4 regions of the Bradyrhizobium sp. CCBAU 45321 genome follow, and region 1 is predicted to be linked to each of the others. Evidence: predicted binding sites of a transcription regulator. Region 1 holds the regulator's gene; each other region holds the start of a gene.
What was found. The regulator LexA, encoded in region 1, represses DNA repair genes until DNA is damaged. The targets are predictions, from matches to a motif close to TGTTCNNNNTGTGTTCNG.
Positions count from the first base shown of each region.

Region 2: the regulator LexA is predicted to act here: its motif matches at 859-876, upstream of ACM43_RS30965 (ImuA family protein).
Region 3: the regulator LexA is predicted to act here: its motif matches at 1,400-1,417, upstream of ACM43_RS13045 (PA0069 family radical SAM protein).
Region 4: the regulator LexA is predicted to act here: its motif matches at 1,372-1,389, upstream of ACM43_RS21015 (DUF3072 domain-containing protein).

Region 1 covers NZ_LFKZ01000014.1:44,468-46,647, forward strand. The annotation lists gene ACM43_RS01885 (hypothetical protein) at 1-138, opposite strand, end outside; gene lexA (transcriptional repressor LexA) at 524-1,225, opposite strand; gene ACM43_RS01895 (molybdopterin molybdotransferase MoeA) at 1,402-2,180, opposite strand, start outside.
Region 2 covers NZ_LFKZ01000129.1:239,096-241,275, forward strand. The annotation lists gene ACM43_RS30960 (Y-family DNA polymerase) at 1-109, opposite strand, end outside; gene ACM43_RS30965 (ImuA family protein) at 6-794, opposite strand; gene ACM43_RS30970 (putative DNA modification/repair radical SAM protein) at 957-2,180, shown strand, end outside.
Region 3 covers NZ_LFKZ01000110.1:5,276-7,455, forward strand. The annotation lists gene ACM43_RS13040 (phosphoketolase family protein) at 1-1,228, opposite strand, end outside; gene ACM43_RS13045 (PA0069 family radical SAM protein) at 1,439-2,180, shown strand, end outside.
Region 4 covers NZ_LFKZ01000124.1:169,608-171,787, reverse strand. The annotation lists gene ACM43_RS21030 (Do family serine endopeptidase) at 1-103, shown strand, start outside; gene ACM43_RS21025 (hypothetical protein) at 358-735, shown strand; gene ACM43_RS21020 (DUF6496 domain-containing protein) at 742-1,050, opposite strand; gene ACM43_RS21015 (DUF3072 domain-containing protein) at 1,141-1,335, opposite strand; gene ACM43_RS21010 (hypothetical protein) at 1,451-1,672, shown strand; gene ACM43_RS21005 (hypothetical protein) at 1,856-2,113, opposite strand.

The sequences.
Region 1 (2,180 bases):
CAGCAGACAGACCGCGACGGAGGGATCGGCTTCAGAAGCGAAGCCGCGCGTCGAGGTGCCGCGGAAGGTTGTCGTGACGATCGTCTCGCCGACTACGGCGGGGCGCGTCGCGACGGCATGCAAGCTGTAGTCACACATCGGGTGCTCCTCATGCTGGGATAGCGACCCGCGTCTCTTTCGAGGCGCAGGCCTCTATCAGAGTGGAAGCATACAACGCTCTGCTCGGTTATGGGCAAATCTGCGGCTCGCGTTCGCAGCACGCGATCACATTATCTTTCCCGGATTCGATAGGAACAAACCTCGCGTCCTTGCATTCGGCCGGAGCTATCAGCACTGCCGGCACAACTCTACCGGCGAAGCAGAAATGGCTGCGCGCCTGCGCGGGCGAATGTCGCGCGGGAAGATGGACCGGACAGCCGGCGCAGAACCAGAGAAACCGTCCAGCCGGAGCGGACAAGTATCCGCTCCGATCCTGGATCGCCGATGCCGATCGAAGCGCGCGCGGCGCTTGAGACTTCCGGTATCAGTACTTCCGGTAAAGCCCGATCAACTTGCCCTGGATCTTCACGCGGTTCGGCGGAAGAATGCGGACCTCGTAGGCGGCATTGGCGGGCTCGAGCGCGATCGAGGCGCCGCGGCGGCGGAAGCGCTTGAGCGTGGCCTCCTCGTCGTCGATCAATGCCACCACGATGTCGCCGGTATTTGCGGTCTCGTTGCGCTGGATCAGCGCCATGTCGCCGTCGAGGATGCCGGCCTCGACCATCGAATCGCCGCGCACTTCGAGCGCGTAGTGCTCGCCCGAGCCGAGCATGTCCGGCGGCACGCTGATGGTGTGGCTGCGGGTCTGCAGTGCCTCGATCGGCGTGCCGGCGGCGATGCGGCCCATCACGGGCACCGCGACCGGGCGCTCGCCCTCGTCCGCGGGCGGGCTGGAGCTCGCGCGCACCTTGCCGAGATTGCCCTCGATGACGCTCGGGGTGAAGCCGCGGCGATTGCCGGCGGCGGCCTGGAGCTCGGGCAGCTTGATCACCTCGATGGCACGGGCACGGTTGGGCAGGCGGCGAATGAAGCCGCGCTCCTCGAGCGCAGTGATCAGGCGATGGATGCCTGACTTCGAGCGCAGGTCGAGCGCATCCTTCATCTCGTCGAAGGACGGCGGCACGCCGCTTTCCTTCAGACGCTCGCTGATGAACCGCAGAAGCTCGTATTGTTTGCGCGTCAACATCTCGACCAAAGTCCCCCGGTTGATGTCGTTCGATTCCGAGACGATGAAGTCGGCAATAAGCCGCTACATCCTCGAAACAAATCATGAACGGACACTATATGTTCGATATGTGTTCCGCAACTGCTTAATTTATGGTGAACGCGGCCAAACTCGCGGAATGCGTGTGGCTGGGCGGCTCAGACGGGCAGCCGGAGCACCTCGCAAGGCGTCCCTGCCTCGGCCTTCGGCGCGAACGGTGCACGCACGAGAAGTACCTGTGCCGCAGCGAGATTCGCAAGCAGGGAGGAGTCCTGATGGCTGACGGGAAGGGCGACGCGCGTGCCGTCGTCGCGCACCTCCAGCCGCGCACGCAGATAATCCTCGCGCTGGTCGTTGGCGGCGAGATCGCGGCCCAGCACGGCGCGCTCGCGCTGATGATGAATCGCTGAACGGCCCGACAGGGCGCGAATCAAGGGCACCATGAACAGGAAGGCGCACACGTAGGACGACACGGGATTGCCGGGCAGGCCGATCACGCGCATCGCGCCTAGTCGACCGTGCATCATCGGCTTGCCGGGCCGAATCGCGATCTTCCAGAACGCCATCGCGATGCCTTCGCCCTTGAGCGCCTGCTGGACCAGGTCGTGGTCGCCGACCGACGCACCGCCGGTCGTGATCAGGATGTCGGCGCCGCTCTCGCGCGCGCTGCGGATGCCGGCGGACGTCGCCTCCAGCGTATCGGCGGCAATTCCGAGGTCGATGGTCTCGGCGCCCTCGCTGCGGGCGAGCGCATGCAGGGCATAGCCGTTGGAATAGACGATCTGGCCACGACCAGGCGTGGTGCCTGGCATCACGAGCTCGTCGCCGGTGGCGAGAACGGCAACCCTCGGGCGGCGGATGACGGCGAGATGCGGATGATTCATTCCGGCGGCAAGGGCGAGATCGCGCTCGGTGAGACGGATTCCCTTGCGCAGCA
Region 2 (2,180 bases), on a different contig from region 1:
TGGGTTTACCCAGCCCGGCGCTGCCAACGAACCGCTGGATCCTGTCGATGGGCAGGCGCGGCAGCCACAGGCTGAGGATACGTCGAGGGTTCACTGAACTGGCACTCATCACAATTCCATTCCATGATCCACCGGCCGCACGGGCCATGACGATTGCGCAAGAGCTCGGCATCGAACACCGGCGCGCCCCAGGCACTCCACATCGAGCCCGGAGGCGAATGCGCCGCACGCAGCATCCATCGTGTCTCCGCGGTCGAAGGCAGCGGCTGCGCCGCCATGCGCAGCAAGAGGCCGGTAACGCCGGAAGATTGCGCGGCCAGCGTCAGTTTGCGGCTTGCCACCAGATCGAACTGCCTGACATCGCCCCAGAGCTCGAGCACGACGGCGCCCAGCGCATCGCAGGCGAGCGCGTCGGCCGAGGTGCGCAGCGCACTCTCGACATCGGCGGCGCGCACCATCACCACACGGCGAGGGTCGAGGCCTAGCTCGGATAACCCGCTCATCGACAGCGCACCGGTTTCGAGCTCCGAAAAATCCTGCCGCACCCACAATAGCGGCCGGCGCGCGCTCACGCGTCCCGCAAGGCCCATGACGAACCCCGTCGCAGCCGCGCCCTGACGCCCTTCGCAAAACACCTCGTGGATCGCCGCGCGCGCGAGCCCGCCTTTCAGCACGGCGTCGGCCGCGCCATGGCCGAGGGCGATGCGATCGCGCGGATGCACGACCTCCGCCGTCTCGATGCGCTCGATCTGGCCGCGCAGGATCGCAAGCGCGCTCATACGTGCGCCGCTCATGCTCGCCGCTCCTCAGAGGTGATTGCCGATGGCTCTCAAAAAGAGAACCAGCAGCTGGCTCATTTGTTCATGATATGTTCTAATATAAAGCTAACGGCGCCGGCAGAGTCAATCGAATTGGCGCATCCAAAGATTCATGAGCGGAATCAAAGAGATTCAAACATGGACGTACAACGCAAGCTGGAGATTCTGGCGGATGCCGCCAAATACGACGCATCCTGCGCTTCCAGCGGCACCGAGAAGCGGGATTCCAGCGACGGCAAGGGCATGGGCTCGACCGCCCCAAGCATGGGCATCTGCCATTCCTACGCGCCGGACGGACGCTGCATCTCCCTGCTCAAGGTGCTGCTGACCAACGCCTGCAATTACGATTGCCTTTATTGCGTCAACCGCGCCTCCTCGAACGTCCCACGCGCCCGCTTCACCATCGACGAATTGGTCAAGCTCACGCTCGACTTCTACCGGCGCAATTACATCGAGGGCCTATTCCTCTCCTCCGGCATCATCCGCAGCCCTGATTACACGATGGAGCAAGTGGTGAACGTCGCGCGAAAACTGCGCGAGGAGCATCACTTCCGCGGCTACATCCACCTGAAGACCATTCCCGAGGCCGACGACGCGCTGATCGCCGAGGCCGGCAAGTATGCCGACCGCCTTTCGATCAACATCGAGATGCCTGAAGAGACGAGCCTGCAGCAATTCGCGCCGGAGAAGGACGTGCGCGCGATCCGCCGCACCATGGGCCGGCTGCGGCTGAAGCTGGACGAGGCCGAGGACAGCCGCAGCGCGAAGACAAAGGCCAAACCGCAGCGCTTCGCGCCCGCCGGACAAAGTACGCAGATGATCGTCGGCGCAGATAGCGCCTCCGATCACACCATTCTCCACACCAGCGCCAATCTCTACGGCGCCTACCGGCTGCGGCGCGTCTATTACTCCGCCTTCAGCCCGATCCCCGACGCGAGCCATGCTTTGCCTCTGATACAGCCGCCGCTGCTGCGCGAGCACCGGCTCTACCAGGCCGACTGGCTGATGCGGTTCTACGGCTTCGACGTCGGTGAGATCGTCGACGACAGCGCGATGCTGCCGCTCGACATCGATCCCAAGCTCGCCTGGGCGCTGCGCCACCGCGACCGCTTCCCGCTCGACGTCAACCGCGCCAGCCGCGAGGAGCTGCTGCGGGTGCCGGGCTTCGGCACCAGGACGGTCGAACGCATCCTCGCGACGCGGCGCACCACCACGATCCGCCTCGCCGACCTCGCGCGGCTGCATGTGCCCCGCAACAAGGCACTGCCGTTCATCGTCCTCAGCGATCACCGTCCCGCACCGCATCGTCTCGATGCTGCCGGGCTGATCGAACGGTTCAAGCCGAAAGCAACGCAACTGGGA
Region 3 (2,180 bases), on a different contig from region 1:
TGACGTCGCGCAGGAATTTGCCGAGCTCGCGCGTGGCTTCCGCCACGACCTCGCCGGGCTGCGGCACCTCGATCGCGAAGCTGCGGAAGTCGGGCAGCTTCAGCTCCTTCTTCAGCACGCCGCCATTGGCATGCGGATTGGCGCCCATGCGCCTGACGCCGTCGGGCGCGAGCGCCTGAAGCTCGGCAACGAGGGCGCCGTTGCCATCGAACAGCTTTTCCGGCTCGTAGCTGCGCATCCAGTCTTCGAGCACCTTGAGATGCGCCGGGTTCTCGCGGCAGCCTGCGACTGGCACCTGATGCGCGCGCCAAAAACCCTCGACCTTCTTGCCGTCGACCTCCTTCGGGCCGGTCCAGCCCTTCGGGCTGCGCAGCACGATCATCGGCCAGCGCGGCCGCTCGACGCTTGTGCGACCGTCGCGGGCATGTTGCTGGATCGAGCGGATGCTGGCGAATGCGACGTCCAGCGCATCGGCCATGGCCTGGTGCATCAATTTGGGATCGTCGCCCGTGACGAACAGCGGCTCGTGGCCGAACCCGCGGAAGAGGTCCCGGATCTCGGCGTCCTGCATCCGTCCGAGCACGGTGGGGCCCGCGATCTTGTAGCCGTTGAGATGCAGGATCGGCAGCACCGCGCCGTCATGGGCGGGGTTCAGGAACTTGTTGGAGTGCCAGGACGCAGCGAGCGGCCCGGTCTCGGCCTCGCCGTCGCCGACCACGCAGGCGACGATCAAATCCGGGTTGTCGAATGCGGCGCCATAGGCGTGCACCAGCGCATAGCCGAGCTCGCCGCCTTCGTGGATGGAGCCCGGCGTTTCCGGCGCGGCGTGGCTCGGGATGCCGCCGGGGAAGGAGAACTGCCGAAACAGCTTGCGCAATCCGTCCGTGTCGCGCGCAATATCGGGATAGATCTCGCTGTAGCTGCCTTCGAGATAAGTGTTGGCGACCATGCCCGGACCGCCATGGCCGGGACCGCAGACATAAATCACGTTGACATCGAGCGCCCGGATGACGCGGTTGAGATGGGCGTAGATGAAGTTCAGGCCCGGCGTCGTGCCCCAATGACCCAGCAGACGCGGCTTGATGTGCTCGGGCCGCAGCTTCTCGCGCAGCAGCGGATTGTCGAGCAGGTAGATCTGCCCGACCGAGAGGTAGTTGGCGGCGCGCCAATAGCGATCGAGCAGATCGAGGTCGCTGCTCGCTTCGGCCGTTTTTTGGTGGATTGTCATGTTCCTGCCGACCTTCACTTCGCGATCGTCACCAACCCGGTTCCGGGGCGATCGATCCGCCCGCCATGAAACGGGATGGTCGTGACGGCCGTGTTGCGTGAGGTCAAAGGCGGGCGCGCGAAGTTTGGGCAGCTCTACTGTGCATGGGGTTGTTTTCCCGCTTTTGGTTTGTGTTCTTGATTTGTTCCTATGACCTGCTATCTTGGATGCATGAGTCCAGCATCCTCTCATGCTCTCAAGCACCCGCCGGTCACGGCGCCCTCCGAGCCGGCGGGTGCGCCTTCAGATTTCCCCGAGCTTGGCGTCGCCATCGACCGCGCGCGAAGGCGAGGGCGGGGCGCACAATCCAATGCCAGCGGCCGCTACGAGGCAGAAGCGCGCGTCGCTTTCGATGACGGCTGGCAGAGCCTGGACGAGCTGCCGCCGTTCAAGACGACGGTGGCGGTCGACACCTCACGCAAGGTGATCACCCGCAACGATTCCCCCGACATCGGTTTCGACCGCTCGATCAATCCGTATCGCGGCTGCGAGCACGGCTGCGTCTATTGCTTCGCGCGGCCGACCCATGCCTATCTCGGCCTGTCGCCGGGGCTCGACTTCGAGTCAAAACTGTTCGTGAAGCCCGAGGCGCCTTCGCTGCTCGAGAAGGAGCTTGCGGCTCCCGGCTACGAGCCGCGAATGATCGCAATCGGCACCAACACCGATCCCTACCAGCCGATCGAGCGCGAGCGCAAAATCATGCGCGGCATTTTGGAAGTGCTGGAGCGCACCTCGCATCCCGTCGGCATCGTCACCAAATCGGCGCTGGTGCTGCGCGACATCGACATTCTCCAGCGGATGGCCAAGCGCAACCTCGCCAAGGTCGCGATCTCGGTCACCTCGCTCGATCCGAAGCTGGCGCGCACCATGGAGCCGCGGGCCTCGACGCCGCCGAAGCGGCTGGAGGCGCTGA
Region 4 (2,180 bases), on a different contig from region 1:
CCGCTCCGAGCTGGCGCAGGCCAAATCATCGGGCAAGCGCAGCGTGCTGCTTCAGGTCAGAAGCGCGGAGGCCACCCGCTTCGTTGCGGTGCCACTCGCATAGCGCGAACTCGACCCTCACAAATCCAGGAAGGCGGCCTTCGGGCCGCCTTTTGCACACACGTCACGTCCGCACCAGGCCGGTCACATTCTCGTTAACGGCAGGGATGATGACCTGGTGCGTCCGAAAAAGCCGTGTTCGCTGATCACACTCGCAAGACACCTCAGTGCTCTGCGGCAACGCCGCCGCCGACCGGGGTCGCAAGCGTGGAACTTCGAGCCTCCCGGCGCTTTGTGGAACTCGCCGGTGGTTCACAAATGATCGGTGCCGACATGGATCGATTGAAGCTCTCGCTCAGGAGCGCGCTGCTGGTGGCGCCATTGGTGCTCGCAGGTGGAAACGCGCTCGGGCGCGACGACGGCCGCTACGCGAATTCCCCTCTCAAGCCATGGTTCGACAATTTGCGCAGCCATCTCGGTCCGTGCTGCTCGGATGCCGACGGTTTCGCCCTCGCCGATCTCGACTGGGAGTCGCACAACGGGCGCTACCGTGTCCGCATCGACGGGCAGTGGATCGACGTGCCGGACGAGGCCGTCATCACCGAGCCGAACCGCGCCGGCCGCACCATGGTGTGGCCGGTCAAGACTGCGTTCGGGATTTCGATCCGCTGCTTTATGCCGGGGAGCATGATCTGAGACCGGTCAGCGCGACCGCTTGGATGATTTGCGCTTCGATGATTTCTTGTTGGATGATTTCTTGGACGACGTCCTCGACGATTTCTTGGACGTCGTCTTGGCGCTCTTGCGCTTTGAAGCCTTCTTCGGGACCTTCTTGCCCTTCTTGCGTGCCTTCGACAGTCCGATCGCGATGGCCTGCTTGCGGTTCTTGACGCGGCCGCCGCGCCCGCCACGGCCGCTCTTCGCGGTGCCCTTCTTGTAGCGCCGCATCTCGGTGGCGACATCGCTGCCCGAGCTGCGTGAGTAGCGGCGCTTTTTTGCCTTGCGTGCCATGCATATTCTCCCTCGGCGGGGAGAACCATTCTGCACAGCCATGGTTCCGGGAGCGTGGAACGGCGCAGGCCTAAAGCGCGATGCGATGCTCTAGAAGGAGTTTGCCAGCTCGATCTCCGCTTCCAGCACCCGGATGCGCCGGGCGGCCTCGCTGAAGGACAGATCCCGCGCATATTGGCCGGGCTGGTAGGCCTCTTCGCTGAGCCGCTTCAGCTTGAGGCCCTGCGCCCGCGTCATCTGCTCGCCCAGGAAAAATCTGGCGTCGTATTTACCTTGAACCTGCATTTGGCTTCTCCGTCCTGAAATCGTGACTTGACTATATGTTCTTATTTTGTTCTAACAAGGCATGGACAACAGAATTAATGAAATTCGACGTAAAATCAGAGCCTTGAGGCTCGAGATGGCCGACGTCGAGGCGTCGGTGCGCGACCTCGTCGAGCGCGACCGCGACTGCACGGAAAGGGCCCTGGCGCAGATGGACCTGCGCCGGAGGATCAACCTCCTGATTGCCGAATGGAAGGCGGCCGGCGGCAGCGACGTTCTGCCTGACGTCCGCAACCGCGTGCGCCTTCGTCCCGTGAAGACTGCCGGCAATCCCGCGCGCGCACCCGAGCGCCGCTGAGATGGTTGGCCCCGGATCCTGAAGGCCGAGTGCCACCAAAGGCAGAGGACAAAGGACCCCCCGCAATGGCGGGCCCCTTACGTCTTCATGCGGCAGGAACTCCCTGGGTTAAAATGACGCGGGTAGCAAAACCGCGCGCTCAACAGGAGTTCCCAGCGAGCTGTTCCGATGCGTCATGACACTTCAAGTTTGCTTGTCCTCGGCCAGGATGAACACGGCGCCGGTAAGCGTCGCGCCAATCGCGAAGGTCGTCACCAAGGTAAGGGCGAAGACCATCGTGGCCTGGCTTCCGCCGTTGTTCAGCAGGTTGGCGACGGCTGGATTGGACAGGACCAGGGCGAGGCTGAAGGTGAGGCCGAGCGCGGCGCCCATCATTGCATGCGTCATCAGCTTGATCAGGCCGCTGGCAGAGACCAGCTCGGACGGCTTCTTGGTGCGCATGGGCGGGCATCCCGAACTGCCACGCCAACGCGCTCGTGATTTCCCGGTTCCGTTCCACTGAGGGAAT